DNA from 4 places in the Neobacillus sp. MER 74 genome. Region 3 is predicted to be linked to each of the others. Evidence: riboswitches for the same ligand, from Rfam matches in the RefSeq annotation. Region 3 holds a riboswitch; each other region holds the start of a gene.
The links. Region 3 has a riboswitch for thiamine pyrophosphate ahead of M3610_RS23045 (ABC transporter substrate-binding protein). Riboswitches for the same ligand answer to the same signal wherever they lie in the genome.

Region 1: it holds a riboswitch for thiamine pyrophosphate, as region 3 does, so the genes downstream of both, tenI (thiazole tautomerase TenI) here and M3610_RS23045 (ABC transporter substrate-binding protein) in region 3, are expected to answer to the same signal.
Region 2: it holds a riboswitch for thiamine pyrophosphate, as region 3 does, so the genes downstream of both, thiM (hydroxyethylthiazole kinase) here and M3610_RS23045 (ABC transporter substrate-binding protein) in region 3, are expected to answer to the same signal.
Region 4: it holds a riboswitch for thiamine pyrophosphate, as region 3 does, so the genes downstream of both, thiT (energy-coupled thiamine transporter ThiT) here and M3610_RS23045 (ABC transporter substrate-binding protein) in region 3, are expected to answer to the same signal.

What each region holds. Positions count from the first base shown of each region.
Region 1 is NZ_JAMAUV010000012.1:34,857-40,419, forward strand. It holds gene metE (5-methyltetrahydropteroyltriglutamate--homocysteine S-methyltransferase) at 1-1,324, shown strand, start outside; gene M3610_RS18575 (outer membrane protein assembly factor BamB family protein) at 1,445-3,622, shown strand; TPP riboswitch at 3,745-3,853, shown strand; gene tenI (thiazole tautomerase TenI) at 3,964-4,608, shown strand; gene thiO (glycine oxidase ThiO) at 4,592-5,563, shown strand, end outside.
Region 2 is NZ_JAMAUV010000013.1:83,663-89,225, forward strand. It holds gene thiW (energy coupling factor transporter S component ThiW) at 1-31, opposite strand, end outside; gene thiE (thiamine phosphate synthase) at 35-688, opposite strand; gene thiD (bifunctional hydroxymethylpyrimidine kinase/phosphomethylpyrimidine kinase) at 685-1,503, opposite strand; gene thiM (hydroxyethylthiazole kinase) at 1,518-2,330, opposite strand; TPP riboswitch at 2,485-2,593, opposite strand; gene dcuS (DcuS/MalK family sensor histidine kinase) at 2,723-4,336, opposite strand; gene M3610_RS19500 (response regulator) at 4,372-5,049, opposite strand; gene M3610_RS19505 (dicarboxylate/amino acid:cation symporter) at 5,284-5,563, shown strand, end outside.
Region 3 is NZ_JAMAUV010000022.1:47,231-52,793, reverse strand. It holds gene M3610_RS23060 (hydroxysqualene dehydroxylase) at 1-1,382, shown strand, start outside; partial or broken gene M3610_RS23055 (transcriptional regulator) at 1,550-1,708, shown strand; gene M3610_RS23050 (hypothetical protein) at 1,875-2,027, shown strand; TPP riboswitch at 2,231-2,340, shown strand; gene M3610_RS23045 (ABC transporter substrate-binding protein) at 2,486-3,481, shown strand; gene M3610_RS23040 (MTH1187 family thiamine-binding protein) at 3,495-3,788, shown strand; gene M3610_RS23035 (ABC transporter permease) at 3,785-4,552, shown strand; gene M3610_RS23030 (ABC transporter ATP-binding protein) at 4,549-5,289, shown strand; gene M3610_RS23025 (TatD family hydrolase) at 5,286-5,563, shown strand, end outside.
Region 4 is NZ_JAMAUV010000001.1:742,448-748,010, reverse strand. It holds gene M3610_RS03715 (hypothetical protein) at 1-16, opposite strand, end outside; gene M3610_RS03710 (GNAT family N-acetyltransferase) at 26-580, opposite strand; gene M3610_RS03705 (histidine kinase N-terminal domain-containing protein) at 729-1,856, opposite strand; TPP riboswitch at 2,073-2,181, shown strand; gene thiT (energy-coupled thiamine transporter ThiT) at 2,295-2,876, shown strand; gene M3610_RS03695 (FeoA family protein) at 3,063-3,287, shown strand; gene feoB (ferrous iron transport protein B) at 3,287-5,290, shown strand; gene M3610_RS03685 (FeoB-associated Cys-rich membrane protein) at 5,312-5,467, shown strand.

The sequences.
Region 1 (5,563 bases), on a different contig from region 3:
TTCATGTAGTTTACAGCATGTACCTGTGACAACGAAGGCAGAAACTCGCTTAGATGCCACTTTAAAAAATGCTCTATCATTTGCTGATGAGAAAATTGTAGAGCTGACACAGTTAACAGCCTATGTGTGTGACGAGGCGTGGGCAGGAAATAAGAGTGTGTCACAAAGTATGAAAGCAACCCAAGCATTAGCGCAGCATGAGGCGAGGAAAAATGCACGGGTGAAGGGGCTTGAATTACAAGTAAAACCCGAACATTTTGCCCGTCCATTGACATTTAATGAACGCCAGCCTCTACAGAAGGTGGCATTAAATTTACCAGATTTTCCAACCACAACGATTGGCAGTTTCCCTCAGTCGGATCAAGTAAAACGTACACGCACAACCTGGCGGAAAAAGGAACTCACCGACGCTGAATACGCAGCGTTCTTGAAGGGTGAAACAGCTCGTTGGATTCAAATTCAAGAAGAGATTGGACTGGATGTTTTCGTCCATGGTGAATTTGAGCGAACGGATATGGTTGAATATTTTGGAGAAAAACTAGAAGGGTTTGCTTTTACAGAAAAGGCATGGGTGGTATCCTATGGTTCACGCTGCGTAAAACCACCAATTATTTTTGGTGATGTCGAGTGGGTCGCTCCAATGACCGTGAAGGAGGTAGAAGCGGCCCAGCAATTAACGTCTAAGTATGTGAAAGGGATGTTAACAGGTCCTGTCACCATCTTAAATTGGTCTTTTGTCCGTGATGATATTTCACGTGAACAAGTAGCCAGCCAACTCGCCTTAGCGCTGAGAGAAGAGATTCAAGCGTTAGAAGATGCAGGCATTGCGATAATTCAAGTAGATGAACCTGCATTGCGTGAAGGATTGCCATTACGTAAAGAAAAATGGTCGGAATATTTGGCGTGGGCGGTTAATGCCTTTAAGTTAGCCACCTCCAGTGTGAAAAATGAAACGCAAATTCATACCCATATGTGTTATTGCGAGTTTAATGACTTTATTGAGCCTATTCGTGCCCTTGATGCAGATGTTATTTCCATCGAAACGTCTAGAAGTCATGGAGAGTTGATTCAATCTCTTAAGCATAATCCATACGAACTTGGGATTGGTTTAGGAGTGTACGATATTCATAGTCCACGAGTGCCCAGTGTAGAAGAGATTAGTGCGATATTAAAAGATAGTGTCGAGGTTATTCCGAAAGAACAGTTCTGGGTGAATCCTGATTGTGGTTTAAAAACACGTCATGAAGAAGAAACCATTGCATCGCTTAAAAATTTGGTGACAGCAGCCCGGAAACTCCGCCAACAGCAGCATCAAACGATTTAAACTGTAAGAGCCTTTTCCATTTTTGGGAAAGGCTCTTTGGGTTGTTTAATTAAACATCACCACCTAGGCAAATGTGCATAAAATGATGCAAGCACAATAATGGAGGTGTGATGTTCCCAAATGATGTTCCATCATGATTATAGAAATAATTCTTCAGATATTTATAGACAATACAAGCAATTACAGGCTCAAAATGAACAATTAAGAAAAAGAATAAAAGAATTAAAGGGACTTCTAAGGAATCAGAACCTAAGGGCAGATGACCAAAACTGGGAAATGCATTTAGCTGACCAAGGAAATACCAATTATTCTAGTGCCGCCTTGCCTGCTGATTTGACGTTATTGACGTTATTGACGTTAAAGAAAGATCCCTTTAATAACGCTTCTGCGTTGTTTAGTGTAAATCGCAATCAGCTGTATTCGGCGGAACGGATTTCAAAAAAAGTACTCTCTGCCACTGACTTAGATACCTATAAAGAGAGATGGAATTTTTCAATAGAAGAGCAGAATGGGTTTCTTGACTTGATAGCAAGAGACGGAGTGATTTACACTTCAACGATGACTAAAATTTATGCGATACAGGATAACGGTACCTCTCCACAGACACTTTGGACCGTTGATAGCTTTGCGAATCGTCTCTTAATTGACCAGAATACCTTATATTATTTAACGAGAACTACCGAAGGTTTCGATGCAATTGGTACGGTAGATGTAACTACGGGTAAAAAGAGATGGAGTTATCCCCTTAAATTCCAAGAGCGGTTGGAAGGGGTTTTCGCTGCTGGTGATAATCGACTGTTTGCAAATATACGGAATCCAGTTCAAATGACATCCAAAATGTATGCATTCGATGCATCGACGGGCACGGTGCTTTGGACATTTGATCTGGATTCAAGCCTCCCTATTTATGGGGCACCAGTCTATAAAGATGGAAAGCTTTACTTCGAAACGAAACCGGCGGCAACAAGAAATATTTGGGCATTAGATGCTGCAAGTGGAAGAACATTATGGAAGTTTAGCCCTACGGGTATGTTTACACAGCCTCTTTCTGTAGTGAGTGATTCCTTAATTGTTCTTGATGAGGCCAATATTATCGCGGTAGACAAAAATACCGGAGTACAGAAATGGAAGACCTTGTATGCAGAACAATTTGTTGCTGGTGGACTTCAGACCATTAAAGGGGCAAGTGGAATGGTCGTAGCCTCCGATAGAATTATTTTGGGAAATTACAACAAAATTAAATTCTTTAATAGCGCAAATGGTCAGCTTATTTATTCCACTCTTCAACTAACACCTACTACAGGCGCGTCTGGCTTGCGCCCAATCGGCGTCATCAAGGACACCATTTTTGTAACAGAGACGAATCAATTTCTATATACGTACGCTGTGCCAAAAACATCCCAGTTAGATACAGAAAAGCCAACGGCAACGATCGATTTGCCAGCAGTCAGTCAGCTTTCTATGCAGGATGGAAAGAACCAAATTAAAATTCCCATCACCATAAGTGAAACGGCAGATATGGAGGTAACCATTGTTGATGAAAGCGGCTGGGTAGTTCAGACTTGGTTAGGACGCTACTTGAAGGGGACAGCGAATTTTTATTGGGATGGAAAAAACAGCCGTGGCTTTAATGTAATCCGTGGAAATTACTATCCAATTGTAAAACTCACCGATCTTGCTGGGAATAAGAATGAATATACAGCACGTGACAAATCCATTCTGATTACAGAAGGTTTCGGTTTAACCTTGAAAAATTCCAACTTACGCTCGGCAGCCACCACTCAAAGCACCATCCTAACAACAATCCCTGCTGGTTCAGAAGTGGTGATAACTGGAGAAACGGGTGATTGGTATCAAATTGAGTACAGGATTATCAGTGCGGTTCTGAAAGGATATGTCTCCAAACCATTAATTAAAGTTCCATCCAATCAGGAGATTCAAGCAATCGAAAAGGCGAGGACAAGGACAAACGTCAATGTTAGAACCAATCCTGGAACTCAGTATGATACAAAGATTGTGCTTCCGATGAATACAGATATAAAAATTTATTCCGCAATCGGAGACTGGTATTCAATCGAATACAAGAAAGACAGCAGTACTTTGGATTCTGGGTATGTAGCAAAATTTACTGTAACCCTCCCAACGGTATCAACTGTTGTTTACACCGTTGTTGCGGGCGATTCTCTCTGGAAAATTGCCCAGAAGAATGGGGTTACGATTGACTCCATCGTTAAAGCCAATAACCTCGATCCTAATCAACCAATCTACATTGGCCAAAAACTAACCATAGTAAAATAATCCTTTTCCATGCATAGGTGAGAGATCAGAATATATGAAAGGTATAAAAAGAATTTATTTGACATTTCTAATCGACGTGTTAACATTATCCATGCAAGGGAATTTTTAAAAATGAATAGATAACAATCCGCTAGAGGTGCCTTTTTAAAGGGCTGAGATTGAAGTGATACTTCGGGACTCTATGAACCTGATCTGGGTTATACCAGCGTAGGGAAGTGGAAACATGGATATTTGAAGGATCATGTTTATATTTCAAATTATCAACCACTTTCTTATCAAAAGGAAGTGGTTTTTTGTTTTTCACTTTATTTCATTGAGCTTCAGATTCTGGATTATAGGGGGTGACTTGTATTTTAACTAGTGTTAAAGAGTTACATATTATATCCAATGGTCAAATGCCGATCGAGCAGCTATGTGAAATTGTCATGGATATTCATCCGTATGTAACCGCGATTCACTTACGCGAAAAACAAAAAACAGCGAGGGAACTTTTTCAAGCAGTGGAACTTCTAACAATGACAAACCTGCCGTTATTAAAGATTATCATCAATGATCGTGTGGATGTTGCCTTAGTTACAAAGGCTGGCGGGGTTCAATTAGCTTTTCATAGTTTAGATGCAGCCATTGTCAAAGGGAATTTTCCTCAGCTTAGGGTAGGAAGTTCCATCCATTCCTACGTGGAGGGACAAAAAGCAAAAGAAAAGGGTGCTGATTACGTCCTTTTCGGTCATGTCTTCCCTTCGCAATCAAAACCAGGAATGCCCCCTAGAGGTCTTGATGAATTATCAAGGATTACACAATTAGAGGTTCCGGTTATTGCCATTGGAGGCATAACTCCCGAGAATACAGGGCGGGTACTAGATGCTGGGGCAAAAGGAATCGCTGTCATGTCAGGAGTATTAGAAGCTCGCGATCCATTAGTAGCAGTAAAGGCTTATTTAAATGTATTAAGAGATGGAGATGGAACAAGTGGGAAATTCATTTGATGTTGCCATTATCGGAGGGGGGATTAACGGATCCTCTATTGCCTATCAACTATCAAAAATGGGCAAAAAAGTAATCATAATTGAGAAGGATAGATTGGCTTGCCAAGCTTCCAGTGCGGCGGCTGGTATGCTGGCAGCACAAGCGGAGATTGAACAAGATGGTCCTTTATTCCAATTGGCATTAAAGAGTCAAGCAATGTTTTCTACACTATCAAGTGAGTTATATGAATATACAGGAATTGATATCGAGTTTGTGAATAAAGGAATGCTGAAGATTGCAGAAACGGAAGAAATAGCAATAGAAGTAAAAAAACAGGTCAACTATCAAAGGAATTGGGATCCAATGATAAAATGGCTGGATTCAACGGAATTACTAGAAATGGAACCGTCTTTGGCACCAAGTGTTGTTGGAGGTATGTATCTCCCTAACGATGGACATGTGCAGCCAGCAAAGTTAACAAAAGCGTTTGCAAATGCGGCTGTTTATTTCGGAGCGGAAATTCGTCAAAATACGGAGGTTCTTTCATTTATTTTTGAAAACGGTCAGGTTAAAGGGGTTAAAACGACCAATGGTGTCATACATAGTGAACAAGTTGTCGTGGCCACCGGAGCTTGGGCAGCGAAATTAATGCGTGAATCGGGGCTGGACATTAGCGTGTATCCTGTTAAAGGAGAATGCTTTTCCGTTCGAACGGAGGAGCCGATTATTAACACGACTATTTTTTCCGACAAACGCTGTTATCTGGTACCAAAACGCAATGGGGAAATTTATATTGGTGCTACCATGATTGAAAATACCTTTGATAACAAGGTTACCCCCGAAGGGATTGCTTCATTAATAGAAAGAGCGACTCAACTAGTCCCTCAGATTAAGGAAGCAGCATGGGAGCGAGTGTGGTCAGGATTCAGACCGCAGACAGGCGATGGAATCCCTTATATTGGCGAGCATCCAAGC
Region 2 (5,563 bases), on a different contig from region 3:
CCGTCAACGTCAATTTGCGAGTCTTATTCACGGATTAGACCACCCCTTTAAACATCACACTATTTCTTAATGCTTTCGCAGCTTCCAAAGGGGATTCTGCCTGACTTATAGCCGTAATTACAGAAACTCCATCTGCTCCCGCATCAATCACGGACCGAGCATTTTGAATCGTAATCCCCCCGATGCCAACAATCGGCATTTCACAACCCTCATTTCTTAGCTTTTCAATCAGTGTCGTCCCTCGCGATGGCTTGGCATCCGCTTTTGTCCTTGTCGGAAACACAGGGCCAATTCCAAAATAATCTGCTCCTTCTTGGATCGCTGCCATGGCTTCTTCTGTCGTATGGACGGATACCCCAAGAATTTTGTTCGCACCGATTTTCTCTCGTACCATTTTTACCGATTCATCTTCTTGCCCGATATGAACACCATCTGCATCAATCTCCACAGCCAAGTCAATATCATCATTCACAATGAAAGGAATTTGGTGGTTTCTGCAAAGAGTTTGGAGTTCTTTTGCCAGTGCATATTTTTCAGAACCAGTTCGTGCACTTTCCCCTTTTTCACGAAATTGAAAAAGCGTAATCCCTCCTGAAATTGCCTCCTTTAATACTTCAGCGGGTTCTTTCAAACAGTTGTTGCTGCCCATAATAAAATAAACACGTAACGCCTCTCTCAAATCAATCATGACACGGGTAGCTCCTTTACAAGGTTTCTTTTTCCATACGCCCAATGGTTCGTAGGCCCATGCCCTTGACCAATCTCCAATTGATCTTCAATCGCAGCTTGAATAAAATCTTTCGCTGTCAAAACGGCTTCATAAACAGTCGCACCCTTAGCAAGTTCGGCGGTAATTACCGCCGAAAAAGTACAACCAGTACCATGTGTGTTCTTTGTCTCAATTCGCGGACTTGTAAAGGTGTAATATTCCTTCCCATCAAACAATAAATCAGTCGACTCGGATTGGTTTTCATCGTGACCGCCTTTAATCACAACGTGTTTCACACCTAAATCATGGAGTCTTCTAGCGGCCTCCTGTTTATCCTCTAAGGTCAGAATAGTCATCCCCGTTAGGACTTCTGCCTCCGGGATATTCGGTGTAATTACTTTGGAAACTGGCAACAAGCATTTTTTCATGGCAGAAATAGCTTCCATTTGCAGCAGTGATGCGCCACCTTTGGCAATCATAACTGGATCAACCACTACATTCTCCCAACCAAAAATCTTGATTTGAGCGGCAACCGCCTCGATGATTTCAGCATTGAACAACATTCCTGTTTTCACAGCATCGGCACCAATATCCGATCCAATCGCCTCAATCTGTTTGACCACAGCCTCTCTCGACATTGGATAAACTCCGTGAACTCCTAATGTATTTTGGGCTGTTACTGCTGTTAACGCCGACATTCCAAATACATCTAATTCCTGAAATGTCTTTATGTCGGCTTGAATTCCTGCCCCGCCGCCACTATCTGAACCTGCAATTGTTAATGCTTTTTTCATTTAAATTACCCCACTTAATTAACTTTTTTGAAAGAACTATATTGATTGATATCCTCATTTGAAACAAGTGATAATTGGTTTAAGAATTCGATTTGGAAACTTCCTGATCCCTTTTCAGCTGTTTTCGCTGCTGCCTTTTCAGCGGCAACCTCATAGGATGTCAAAGCTCCCACGGAAGCCTTAAGCAGGTCCTTCTCCACTCCTGCAAACGCCCCAATCACTGAGGTTAACAAGCACCCCATACCGGTCACTTTTGTCATGATTGGGTGGCCGTTGTTAACAAGATAGCTAGTCTCGCCATCTGAGACGACATCCACTTTTCCTGTGATGATGACCACACAATTCCAAGTCTCTGCTGCTTTAATCGCAAGGCTCACGATATCCTCATTCGCTGACGCCCCCGCATCAACACCTTTAATTTCCCACTTTTCACCAAGGACATTTGCAATTTCAGCCGCGTTTCCCCGAATCGCTGAAACATTGACTTCCCTCATGATTCGTTGCGCCGTTTCGGTTCGGTACGTGGTAGCCCCAGCACCAACCGGATCAAAGATGACCGGTACATTGGATTCATTGGCTGCTTTTCCAGCAATAATCATTGAATCCACCGTTTGTGGGTTTAAGGTACCAATATTCAAAACCAGTGCACTAGCAATCTTAGCCATTTCCGCCACTTCTTCAGCAGCATACGCCATCACAGGCGAAGCGCCTAAAGCGAGCAGCCCATTCGCGGTAAAATTCGTTACCACGACATTGGTGATATTATGTACAAGCGGGTTTACCTCTCTTACTTTTTCCAACGTTTCATATAAACTAATTTTTTCCATTGTAATCTCTCCATTTCTTTTTAATATATAGCATGTGTTTTGGCACTTTGTTGATTGAAGTGCCTGGAACGGAAATCAACAGACAAGTTAAACACAACCAAAAAATAAAAAAACCAGATCCATAAATGGACCTGGTTAGTAAGTCAGAGAAAAAACATTCACTTGGCTACTTTCCTACGCTGGTATTACCCAGATCAGGTCCAAAGGGTTAAAAACATAGCGTTTTCTCTCAGCCTGATAACAGGGCACCCCTAGTAGATCGATTAGTTTATTAAATTAAGTACATAATAACGCTATGAAACTAGAATGTAAAGAAAATAGTTACAACGTATAGTAGTTTACATAATATAATTATTTTTTCAAATTTTTATAATCAGGTTAACATAATATCGTTACTGTTTACTGTTGTATGGGAACGTAACAATAAAAGCAGTCCCTTTCCCTTTTTGAGAATGAATTTCTAACTGTCCTGCTAATTTTTCCAAGCTTCGCTGTACTAAAAATAAACCAATTCCTCGATTTTCTCCCTTAGTTGAAAATCCTTTCACACATAAGCTATTTATAATTTCCTCATCGATACCTTGTCCTGTATCATGGACCTCCAACACAAGGATATTTTCATAATAATCAAACCTGACCGTTACTTTTTTAAGGGGCTGGTCCGCGACCGCATCCAGTGCATTATCAATTAAATTTCCAAGAATCGTGACCACTTCATGTGTTGTTTCCTGCCTGTGCGGTTCTGGTAACAATCCTTCTCCATCAATGATCATTTCACAGCCTTTTTCCCTTGCAAAGCTAAGTTTTCCTAAAATAAACCCTGCTAATACAGGATCTTTAAAACGACTGACGACAAATTCTACCTCAGACTGCTGGTGATTCACAATTTTGGTAATGTACGTCGAAACCATTTGATAGTCCTTCATATGAACCAAACCTGAGATTACATGCAGTTTGTTCATGAATTCATGTGATTGGGTTCTAAGTGCCTCTGCATATAACTTGACTCCGGTCAATTGTTCAGCTAACTCCTTGATTTCAGTTTTTTTCCGAAAGGTGGCAATTGCTCCAACAATCTTTCCCTTCACGATTACAGGGACACGGTTGGTTAGGATGGTAATATGATTGATTTCCTGCTCTTGATCTAATTGTGCTTCCCCAGTCCCTAGGACGGTAGAAAGTTTGGTATTTGGCATGTATTCGTCCACTCTTTTCCCTAAAAAAGGACCTTCAATACCGGCCATATGGAGGAGCCTAACCCCTTCATTATTAAGGAGAGTGGTTATCCCATCTTGATTAACCGCCAGCGTCCCTTCCTTGGTTGATTCCAGCATCGCACTTCGTTCTTCCAACAGTTTGGCTATTTCACTAGGCTCCATGCCAAACAGAATCGATTTAATTTTTCTTGCCAAAAACAGAGCTCCTAGGATGCCAACTAAAACACCCACACCGACTCCAATCAAAATAATTCTTCTACTCTGTTCGATGGCCAGATTTACTTTTTCTAACGAGATCCCAACGGCAACGGCCCCTATTTGTTTATTTTTCTTATCAAATACAGGGACGAACGAGCGTAATGATAATCCTAATGTTCCTTCGGCAGTCGAAATATGCTCTTTCCCTTTTAATACCGGACCTTCATCTCCCCCGACAAAATGCTGGCCTAATAGATTCCGATTAGGATGTGATTTTCTTATTCCATTCATGTCCATGACGACGATGAATTCAACATGGGTGGAACGCTTGATATCATTCGCATATGTTTGGATATCCTTCTCAGCTTTTTTATTCTGTAACCCGTTTATCACAAGGGACGATTGGGCAACAATCCGCGCAATATCCGTGGCTTTCTCAGCTTGCCCTTTCTTTGTTTCTTGTGAAATTCTGTTAGTGATTAATATCTCGGTAACAAACAATGCCATCACAACTACAATGCAAACTAGCAGGGTAATCGTCGTCTGTAAACGGAGTTTTGGTTTTTCAATCCTGATGTTCCAGTCCAACATGCTCCCTCCCATTTCACAAACATCGTATTTTATATTTACACTCCATATCGGTTGACTGGTCTTCCCACACCCCCGTAATGGATATGTATCTTTACTTTTCCTTCTTTTTCTAAATAATCAAGATATCTTCGTGCTGTTACCCGAGCCATACCAATGCCTTCAGCCACCTCCTCAGCAGAGACGGGTTCCTTCTCTTGCGAAAGAAAGTCGGTAATTTTTGTTAAAGTGTTCATATTTAATCCCTTTGGCAGGTTGTCTCTTTCACATTCTTCTTTTTGATCAATGAATAAGATGTGATCAAGTTCCTCTTGTGAAAGGGCCTTCTTTTCCGCTAATTTCATACGATAAGTTTTATAGTTATCTAGTGATTTTTTTATACGCTCAAAGGTAAATGGTTTCATGATATAATCGAACGCACCTTGTTGAAGAACTCCATGGATGGTTTCCATATCGCTGGCCGCTGTTATGGCAATTACATCAACGGAATAGAGCTCTGAACGAAGTTCTCTTAGCATCTCCAATCCACCCATATATGGCATATAAATGTCGATAATGGCAAGGTTGGGCCGGAGCTCTTTGATTAATCTCAGACCTTCAATCCCGTTTGCAGCAACGCCGATTATCGAAAATCCCTCCACCCGATCAATAAATTGGCGGTGAACCTCCCGAACCATCGGGTCATCTTCTATCAATATAACTTTTAATGGAAACATCCCCTGCTCCCCCTTAAAGAACTCTCATTTATATGCTTATCATGGCCTATTTTATCAAAATAGTAAATTAATCGATGATATTTTTCGTTGTTTTTTTATGTTATTTCTATAACAAAAGGAACAATAAGACCAATATGACCAAAACCTTACGATTATCTGAATTTTCATTTATTCTGTCAATAGATAGACTGAAAGCGTTAACAGTTCTAATTAAACAAAGGGGTGTACGGGAAAATGAGAATTAATTTTAAGAATTTGACCGTCCAAGTATTATTGGGGATTGTACTTGGAATTGTGATCGGATTTCTGTTTCCAAAATTCGGTACAGAATTAAAAGTTTTGGCGGATATCTTTATCAAATTAATTAAGATGGTAATAGCTCCGATTGTATTTTTAACAATTGTCATCGGTATTGGTAACATGGGGGATTTAAAAAAGGTTGGACGGATTGGGGGAAAAGCGCTCCTTTACTTTGAGATTGTTACTACTTTTGCGCTTGCAATCGGGTTATTAC
Region 3 (5,563 bases):
TCTCCACTTCCATTCCGAAATCGATGACCGGTATCAAAAAGAACTTGAAAGCATTGTTTGATTCGGATTGGGGACTTACAGAGGAAGAAGTGGTGTTCTTTACGGAGCGGCTTTGGCAGGTGATGACGAGCTGCAGGGAACGAATCATGGATGAATATGAAAGGATTAGCTGGTGGGATTATCTAGATGGAGATAACCAATCGAAGAACTTCCATGAAGTGTTTGCTTCCCTTTCCCGCTCATTGGTTGCCGCGAAATCTACAGAAGCAAGCGCCAAGACCTTCGGTACGGTTCTTTCCCAACTCCTTATCGGTATCCTTACGCCGACTAATGATTCGGACCGAGTCCTGAACGGCCCAACCAATGAGGTGTGGATCGATCCATGGATCAGCTATTTAAAACAAAAAGGAGTTCGTTATTTTACCAATGCAACCGTGTGCGGCTTTCAACTCAATGAAGGCAAAATCACGGGTGTCCATATCAATAGGGCAGGAAAGGACGAGTATGTCAATGCAGACTTTTACTTAAGTACTCTCCCGGTGGAAGCCATGGCCCCACTAGTTTCCTCTGATATGCTTAGAGCGGACCCGGCGCTGATAGGATTGAAGAAGCTTGCCAAAGATGTTGATTGGATGAACGGGCTCCAGTTCTTTATGAAACGGGATGTGCCCATTGTAAACGGCCATCTGATCATTATGGATTCTCCGTGGGCGATTACGGCCATTTCACAAAAGCAATTTTGGGACAGGAAGGATTTTCGAGCATATGGGGATGGTCAGGTTAGGGGCATTATTTCGGTTGATATTTCGGAATGGAACCAACCAGGTATGCTTTTAGGAAAAAAGGCAATCGAATGCACGAAAGAAGAAATTAAAGAGGAAGTATGGGCACAGCTGAAACAAGCCTTAAATCACGAAGAAGTACTGCTCCGGGATGAGGATGTTCACTCTTGGTTTTTGGATCCGGGCATTCAATTCGACGATTCCGGCAAAATGATCAATAGTGAGCCTTTGCTTATAAACAAAGTTTTTGCGTGGAGCTTAAGACCCTATGCTTTTACAAAGATCCCCAATCTCTTCCTGGCTTCCGATTATGTGCGTACAAATACGGATCTGGCGTCGATGGAAGCGGCAAATGAGGCGGCCCGCCGAGCGGTCAACAGTATACTTGATGCGGCAGATTCAAAGAAAAGGAAATGCAAGATTTGGGACATGTATAAATTTGACCTATTAACTCCCTGGCACATTCACGATTGGATTCGCTATAGGAAAGGGCTCCCCTGGAATGGCGGCTCCTCCTTCTGCTCAAGGGTTGTCTACTTCCTCCTCAATGCAGGTAAATATGCTTGGGGAAAAGTCCAACAGTCTAGATGGTTTTTGTAGCCTAACCTGAACGCAACGAATTCAACCATATTACTAAAGGAAGTACATGGAACGTGAACGTGTGCTTCTTTTTGTATTGTAGACCATTTTAAAATTCTACTTTTTTTCCAGAAGATGATGAGACCTTCTTCTAGAGTCATTTAAGAATTTGTTTCATAACCTTCTCAATCCTCAGGGAAAAGTCAGACTTTTGGAGGGCAGTCAAACAAGATAGAAGGCATGACACTTTAAAAGCCATAGCTATAAATGACTACATTTTTGCCGTGAATGAAGCGGTGAATAACAAGATGATGCATTATACTGGCGTCATGACAGAGGAGTCAATATTCTTATTAAAAAAAGCCAGACAAGATCGCTCTTCTGAGGTGACCAAATTTAAACTTAGATTCACACATACATACAACAAGAACGAGTTGCAATGGGAGATGTAAGGACGCTCCCGTTGCCATCGTCTATCCGTCCGGGACTTGGTATAAAAATGTAACCCCTGAAGTGGGAAACACAATTGTAAAGCGTCATCTGGCGGAAGGTCTTTGCCTTCAGGAGCATGCGATATCCAAGAAACTTCGTCCAATGTCGGAGGAGTTTGTTTCCATTGAGGATGTGACTTCTGAAGAAACAGGGACAGAGGAGCAAATAGGATAAGGTTCAATAGAAAAAGATGTTCCATTGGAATGGGGCATCTTTTTTGTATTAGTTGAAAGGATTGGATACAGGCCATTGCCAATTTGAAGTAGGTTCATACGTATACGGGAAAGGGAAGGCAGCTGTAAAGAAGCATAAATACATTAAATAAGTTGGCATTGACTGCCTTGACTGATATAATAGTAAAATAATAACTGAAAAACGATGAAATGTGGGGGAACCGGTGTTGCCGGTTGAGATTTAGTCCGTAAGACGATTACCCTTGGAACCTGATCTGGTTGATACCGGCGGAGGGAACATATTCTTAAACAATTAATTGTTTGCTGATATGCACTCAGGTTCTTTGCCTGAGTGCTTTATTTTATTTAAGCAAGTTTTTGCCCTCTAACTAACACTGAGGTTTCGCTCTATTTCATTTGTTTCACTTTAGATTTTATTTTACATATGGGGGATACAACATGAAGAAATGGCTAGTACTACTCCTTTCAGTCCTTCTAGTGACTGGATGCAGCAGCAAAAAAGAAACAGAAAACACAAAAGAAAAAAAACAGCCGCTTAAAAAGGTCTCAATTGTACTGGATTGGACTCCAAATACCAATCATACTGGATTATATGTAGCAAAAGAAAAAGGATTCTTTAAAAAAGAGGGCTTGGATGTGGATATTATCATGCCGGGCGAGTCCGGTGCTGATCAACTAGTAGCTTCTGGCAAGGCGCAATTTGGTGTTGGCTACCAAGAAGCAATTACCCAGGCACGTATACAAGGGGTGCCGCTCGTATCGATCGCTGCAGTGATTCAGCACAATACATCTGGATTCGCTTCACCTGTTGGCAAAAAGATTCAATCTCCGAAGGATTTTGAAGGAAAAACATACGGCGGATGGGGTTCGCCAGTCGAAAAATCTGTCATCACTTCTCTCATGAAAAAGGAAAACGCCGATGACAATAAGGTGAAAATCGTGAACATGGGGGATACGGACTTTTTTACGGCTGTGAAACGAGACATCGATTTTGCTTGGATTTACTATGGATGGACTGGTGTAGAAGCGGAGCTTCGAAATGAAAAGATTAATATGGTTTACTTAACAGATTACTCTGACAAACTGGACTACTATACACCTGTTTTAGAAACCAACGAAAAAATGATCGAACAAAACCCTGAAACGGTTAAGGCATTCGTAAAAGCCGCTGCCGAGGGCTATGAATTTGCGATTAAAAACCCTGATCAAGCTGCAGATATCCTGATTAAAGCCGCACCGGATTTAGATCCAAAGCTTGTAAAGAAGAGTCAAGAATGGTTGTCTCCGAAATATCGGGATGATGCAAAGGAATGGGGAATTCAAAAGCAAGAGGTTTGGGAAAATTATGCTCAATGGATGTATGAGAATAAGCTTCTTGACAAGAAATTAGATGCGAAAAAAGCATTTACAAATGAGTTTTTACCAAAACAATAGGGGGTAGAAAAACATGGCGAATACATTAATCAGCATTCAAATCATCCCGAAAACAACGAATGGCGAGGACGTTATTCCATACGTTGATGAAGCGATTAAAGTCATTGCTGAATCTGGTGTGAAATATGAGGTACACCCGTTAGAAACAACCATGGAAGGCGAACTCCACGAATTATTTTCGGTGATTTCAAAAATGAATGAACGAATGATTGAAATGGGAAGCAAAAATGTCATTTCTCAAGTGAAAATCCTTTATCAGCCAACAGGGATTACCATGGATAACTTAACGGAGAAATATCGATCATGAGAAAGAATCTTGTAAAAGGGTGGAGACCGATTTTGGTTCTCCTCCTTTTGTTTGTCATTTGGGAGATTGTCGTGAAAATAGCAGAAGTGCCGGAATGGCTTCTTCCGCCGCCATCCAAGATTTTCACAGAGGCCATTGCCGGTTGGCATGATTTTTATCCAGATGTGTTTTCAACGGTTAAAATTTCATTATTTGGATTTGTAGTTGGAGCATTCATTGGACTGGCAGTCGCCATTTTATTTCATCTGGTACCTGTTTTAAGAGATTCTTTCTATCCATTATTGATTTTATCGCAAAATGTTCCCATTATCGTTCTTGCTCCACTGCTGGTGATTTGGTTTGGTTTTGGGTTATTGCCCAAAATGATTGTCATCACCCTTGTTTGTTTCTTTCCCATTACAGTGGCCGCCTTGGATGGATTTAGCCAAACCCCTTCAGAGTTGAAGCATTATATGAGGATGGCAGGTGCATCCAAAACACAGCTTTTTTGGAAATTGGAGCTGCCGTCATCTATGCCCTCGATTTTTTCAGGCTTTAAGGTTTCTGCCACGTATAGTGTAATGGGTGCCGTTATTTCTGAATGGCTTGGTGCTAAGCAGGGGATCGGTGTCTTTATGACATTCGCATCGTCGTCTTTTCGAACGGACCGGGTGTTCGTTGCCATTTTTACCATCATGTTCTTAAGCCTCTTCTTTTTCTTTTTCATCTTTTTTATGGAACGAAGAGTGGTTCGATGGCAGCCGAAAGGGGATGAGAAAAAATGAGCTATCTTCATTTTCAAAACGTTTCGAAACGTTTCGGGCAAAAGGAAGTACTAAAAGACCTTGATTTTTCCATTCATAAAGATGAATTTGTTTCGATTATTGGCCCTTCAGGCAGTGGGAAAAGCACCATTTTCAATTTAATAGGAGGAATTCTTTCACCAGATGAAGGGGAGATCCTATTAGAAGGCAAGTCCATTAATGGCAAGCGTGGTTTAATTAGCTACATGCCTCAAACTTCTTCTCTTTTCCCGTGGAGGACGATCCTTGAAAATGTCCTTCTTGGCCAAGAACTTCAGGGTAAAAAAGACGTAGAAGCAGCACGAGAAATGCTGTCGATTGCAGGACTCTCCGATTATGAAAACGCATATCCTAACATGCTATCTGGAGGAATGAAGCAGCGAGCTGCTTTTATCCGTGCCTTATTGAGCCCACAAGAGGTGATCTGTCTTGATGAACCTTTTTCCGCTTTAGATGAGCTAACCCGGTTGGAAATGCAGAAATGGTTATTGGAAATGTGGGAATCACACCGAAGGACCATTTTATTTATTACTCACAATATTGAGGAAGCACTGCTTCTATCCGATCGAGTGATGATGCTGTCTGGTAAGCAAGCTAAGGTTGTTTCAAACATAGAGGTTCCATTTGAAAGGCCGCGGCACGAAGATATTCTGCTAGATGAAAGCTTTATTCAAATGAAAAGGGATGTTTATTACCAATTAGTAGGTGAAGTCAAATGAACATGATTGACGCTCATATCCATTTGGATCGCTATCAGGATGAGGAAATTAAACGGATCGTATTGGATTCTGCCCATATCGAAGCCTTGATTTCCGTATCCTTTCATTTGGATTCCAGTAAAAGAAACCTTTTGCTTTCACAAAAATATCCAATGGTAAAACCTGCATTTGGCTACCATCCAGAACAAGCATTGCCTTCTGAAGACGAGCTGAACGTGCTGCTAAATTGGATGGACGAACACCGTGATGAGATGATTGCTGTAGGTGAGGTGGG
Region 4 (5,563 bases), on a different contig from region 3:
CAATAATCTTTAACACAGCCTTTATTTAAATAAGAACTCGTTTGTTCCAGTCCCGGGCAAGCATACTGTAAATAAAAAGGTCATGAAAGCGGCCGTATAATTGTTCGCCTTCTCTAATGATACCCTCTTTTATAAAACCGAGTCTTTCAGGTATGGCACGGCTTTTTTTGTTTTTGATACCACAGCGGATTTCAACACGATTTAAACCTAATTGGAAAAATGCATAGTTAAGCAGGAACTGAACGGATCGAGTCATTATTCCATGACCTTCTGCCTTTTTTGAAAGGTAATATCCGATACTTGTCATTCGGTTGTGCCAATCTATTTGTTGTAAGCTAATTGAGCCTACCAACTCACCTTTATAGACGATCCCCACGTTAAATCCACTATTTTCTGCAAATTGATTTAGCCATATCGGAATAATGGATTCAAACTGATACGGGGATTTCATGCTATCCACCCATGGCAGCCATTCACGCAGATGTTCACGGTTTTCCTCCACCATTTGATAAAGACTTGATGCGTGATGTTGTTGAAATAGCTGGAGTTCAATATCATTATCAACCCTTAATGTAAACATTAGTCAAATCTCCCGATAAAAAATTTTTAGTTCATCATATGCAAAGCAGGTTGTTATCGGGAAGACTTAATATTAAGAAATAAAAAAATCCCTCCTTTATATAAAGTGGGATTGGTTATTCTAGCTATAAAATTACTTGTATATATGATTAGGTTAGGGCAGCAACCGGTAAGAGAATCGAGAATGTAGTTTTATCTGGAGATGAATCACATTCTAAATTTCCCTTATGTTTTTCAATAATTTCCTTGCAAACAAACAAGCCGAGGCCTGTACCTAGTTTTTTCGTCGTAAAAAATGGTTCGAAAATAGATTTTCTAAGTTCAGCAGGAATCACAGGCCCATTGTTGGAAATATTAATTTTGATGAACTGATGTTGTAGACTGCTATTGATCTCGATTGTAGGATTCGGATTCTCAGCATGATTCAAAACATCAATCGCATTAAAGATGATATTAATTAATACCTGTCTAATTTCATCTGCATACCCATTAAGAGTAATATCTTCACTGAGTTCTTTTCTTATTTTTACTTTTCCATCAAGTATGCTTGGATATAGGAAGTTTAAGACTTCCTCCACTAATGTATTTAAATTGAAGTTATCCTTTTCTTTACCAATTAACTCCTTTTTTGACAGAAGGAGAAATTGTGATATACGAAAATTAAGTTGATCCAATTCACTTGAAATGATATCTAAATATTTCATCTCCGGATGATCAGCTTTCAGTAATTGGATAAATCCTTGAACAGATGTCAAGGGGTTTCTAAACTCATGAATAAAGCTTGAGGTCATTTGCCCAAGCAATGTTAATCGATCCTGATGTGTAGAATCAATGTGCATTGTTTTTTCTTCAATAATTTTGTTTTTTGCTTCTGAGTAATGGGATACAGCATAGTATAAAAATTTATCGAAACAAAAATTTACATTGTTTAATGCTTCCTGCATGGCTGCCCATGGAATCCCAGTAATGCTTAAATGGCTGTATAGAACTGTTCTGCCAAGATTAACATTATAAACAAAATCACCAAGGTTAATATCAGCCAAAACTCTTTCTTCCGATACTTCAATAGCAAGTTTTTCAATTATGTCTAAAAGGTCTTTTTCCGTCATTTTATGCATATTAAGTAAAACATCGAGCAGAGCCTCGCCGTTTTCGTGAATTTTTAACTTAAAAGGATCCGTATTAGTGGTAACAATGGCATTTTCCCAATCTTGAATTAATTTCTGTTTATTTTGATTGAAAAAATCAATTAAATCTGTTTGGTTTTCCGTGAACATGCCGTCTTCCCCCTATGTTATTGACAAAAAACTCCTTACTGTACTTATTCGAGACATAAATAGAAATACCTCCTTTATTTTAAAATAAAAGTCTTGAATTTTATTCATATAGTCTTAATTGCTGATTCGACTAGGTAATAATAACGATAAGAAAGTATATTTTCCTTGTAAATGTGAATAAAGAAGAGTATATTTTTTTCTATGGAAACAATTGAATACTTCCACAGGGGGAGCTGCTATTCTTGCGGCTGAGAGTGAACGGTTAAGTTCTGACCCTATGAACCTGTTAGTTAACACTAGCGTAGGGATGTGGTTTGCCGATTATGAAAGCAATGCAGACAATCCTTAGCGTCGTGCATTGCTTTTTTTGTTCTTTATTTTATTGCACATCTTGTAATAGGAAGACTTCTAACGAGTCCAAAAATTGGGGGAGACGTTGTGAATCAAAAAAGAAGCAACACATTATTTATCGCTGAGGTGGCAGTTTTTTCTGCTTTAGCTTATTTATTGGATTTTCTAGCCGGAATTCTATCTTTAAAGATATGGCCACAGGGAGGTTCGGTGTCAATTGCCATGGTACCTATCTTTTTAATTGCTTATCGTTGGGGGATAAAAGGGGGCTTGTTAACAGGATTTTTACTAGGTTTATTGCAGGTTATCCTTGGATTCGCTCAAGTATACACATTCTTACAAGGATTTATTGATTATTTTCTTGCCTTTTCAGTTGTAGGGTTAGCGGGTGTCTTTACTGGTCTGGTGAAGGAGGCGATATCCAAAAATGAAAAAGGTAAGTGGATGACATATGTTATTATCGGTGCATTCTTAGGAAGTGCCTTAAGATACATCTGCCATGTTATTTCTGGCATCGTGTTCTTCGGTGAATATGCGCCAAAGGGGCAGCCGGTGGCCATTTACTCACTCCTATATAATGGAACATTCATGCTGCCAAGCTTCATCATCAGTGCAATCATTATCATCATTGTAATGAGTGCGGTACCAAAGAGATTATTTTCAAAATAACATTTATTAGTAATACGAATGGAAAAGGGCTTCAAGCTCTTTTCTATTTTTTTTATAAAGCGATTGTCGTTGATTCATGAAAATTCTTCAAACTTTTGACAAATTTATTAAGCTTTTTATCTCAAAAAAAGTGTTAAAATACAAGAAAGATAATCATTCTCAATTAGTGGAGATAGGGTGATATACATGTTTGGTTCATTAAAAGTAGGAGATAAAGGGAAAATTATTGATATTTCTCTTGTAGGTCACCTGGTACAAAGACGATTACTTGACTTAGGGATTACTGAAGGCTCTGAAGTGTGTGTAAAGTGTGTCATGCCATTTGGCGGTCCAATTATGATTGAATCTTGCGGACAATGTGTGGGTATTCGCCGTAGAGAAGCAGTTCGAATGAAAGTGGAGAGAATATAATGGACATCGCACTTATTGGAAATCCTAATACTGGGAAAACTTCATTATTTAATAATCTTACAGGTTCCTATGAGTATGTTGGTAATTGGAGCGGTGTCACCGTTGAAAAAAAAGTTGGTGTTTTTAAAAATAATATTGGTCATTTGACTGATTTACCTGGTGTGTATACACTTAATCCCTTATCGAAGGATGAAGGGGTAGTTACATCCTTCTTTCTTAATGAATCAGTGGACCGCCTGCTAAATATATTAGATGCTTCACAATTAGAACGAAATTTACATCTAACTTTGCAATTGCTTGAGTTTGAAAAACCAGCATTTATTGGACTTAATATGGTCGATGTAGCAAATAAACGCGGAATTCAAATTGATACATCTAAACTTTCTGAGCTTCTCGGAGTCCCGGTTGTTCCTATTGTGGCGAGAAATGGAAAGGGCTGTGATAAATTAGTTGATGTCATATCGACTCAATCAATCCAGCCTGCTAAAAAGAATCTTGTTTACTATGGTAAAGAGGTAGAAGCTGCAATTGTTGCTTTGACGGCTGAGATTCATGGCAAAACCAACCTTTCTGGACGATTTCTAGCTATTCAATATTTTGAAGGTAATGAATATGTTAGAAACTATGTAAATATTATTGTTGGCGAGAAAAAGCTTAATGATCTAATTGTTAACTTGGAGTCAACCTTACAAACACTTTATAATGTAAAATCATTAGCAAACTATATTTATCAAAAAAGAAGAGAAGCAATAGAAAAAATTGTTGTCGAAGTGGCCGTAAAAAGTAACTTTGACATTCCGCTTTCTGAGAAAATTGATATGATCGTTACCAATCGCTTTTTAGGAATGCCTATTTTCTTACTGCTTATGTATGTCATGTTTATGCTGACTTTTGATTGGCTCGGAACACCATTATCTGATGCTTTGGACGGATTTTTAACAGGACCCATTACGGCAGGATTTGAGTCAGTTTTAACCGCCATTCATGCTTCAAATTTTATTCATGCATTAATTATTGATGGTTTAGTTGCTGGGGTAGGCGGCGTACTCGTATTTGTGCCGCAAATTTTTATCCTATTTTTCTTTATTTCTTTATTAGAAGATTCCGGGTACATGGCCCGTGTTGCATTGGTAATGGACCGAATTATGGAGTCAGTTGGGTTAAATGGGAAGGCATTTATCCCTATGATGATTGGCTTCGGTTGTAATGTACCAGGAATAATGGCTGCCAGAACAATAGAGACACCACGGGAAAGGCTGGTTACCATATTGCTTACCCCGTTAATGTCCTGTTCAGCACGATTACCCGTGTATGCGTTATTTGTTGGAGCTTTTTTTGCGCGAAATAAGGCTTTAGTTGTGCTAAGCCTATATGTCCTTGGGATTGTAGTTGCATTGGTCCTAGCTAAAATCTTTTCGTCTACATTACTAAAATCGGAAGCTTCATTATTTGTTATAGAACTGCCCCCTTACCGTCTTCCCCAGTTTCAATCACTGTGGAGGAGTACTTGGGATAAAGGAAAAGGGTTTGTTAGAAAAGCTGGAACATTTATTTTTGCGGGTTCTGTCTTTATCTGGTTATTATCTTATGCTGGCCCCAATGGTTTAAAGGTTGACATGGATGATAGTTATTTAGCCGCGATTGGGAATATGATTGCCCCAATTTTTGATCCAATTGGATTTGGAACATGGCAGGCATCCGCCTCGTTAATTACAGGGTTCTTGGCAAAAGAGGCCATTATATCTACCATGAATATTATTTATTTTGTTCCGAATGATGCAAGTTTGCAAGGGTTATTGGCGAACTATTATACTCCGCTTGCTGCCTATAGTTTCATGGTTTTCATTTTGTTATACATCCCATGCCTTGCGACAGTAGCAACGATCTATAAAGAAACAAATTCAAAAAAATGGACAGCTTTTTCTATGATTTATGCATTTGCAATTGCTTATGTGCTTTCTTTGATCATCTATCAAGGCGGCAAATTGTTAGGACTTGTTTAATTCTAGAAAGAGGTGGAGCAAATGATTGCCAATATATTAATTGGAGCAACTATTTTTGGGTATGCATCATGGGCTTTAGTTAGGTTTATTAATAAATCAAAAAAGGGAAAATGCGGGGCATGCGATTTGAAAAATTCATGTTCTAGCAATTGCGAAATACCACCTAAATCCCTATAAATAATTGAAACTGTTATCTAAAAAGATAGCAGTTTTTTGATGTTAGGATTTGAAGATATAAACAAACTAGTGTAAAATTACACTAGTTGTAATTGA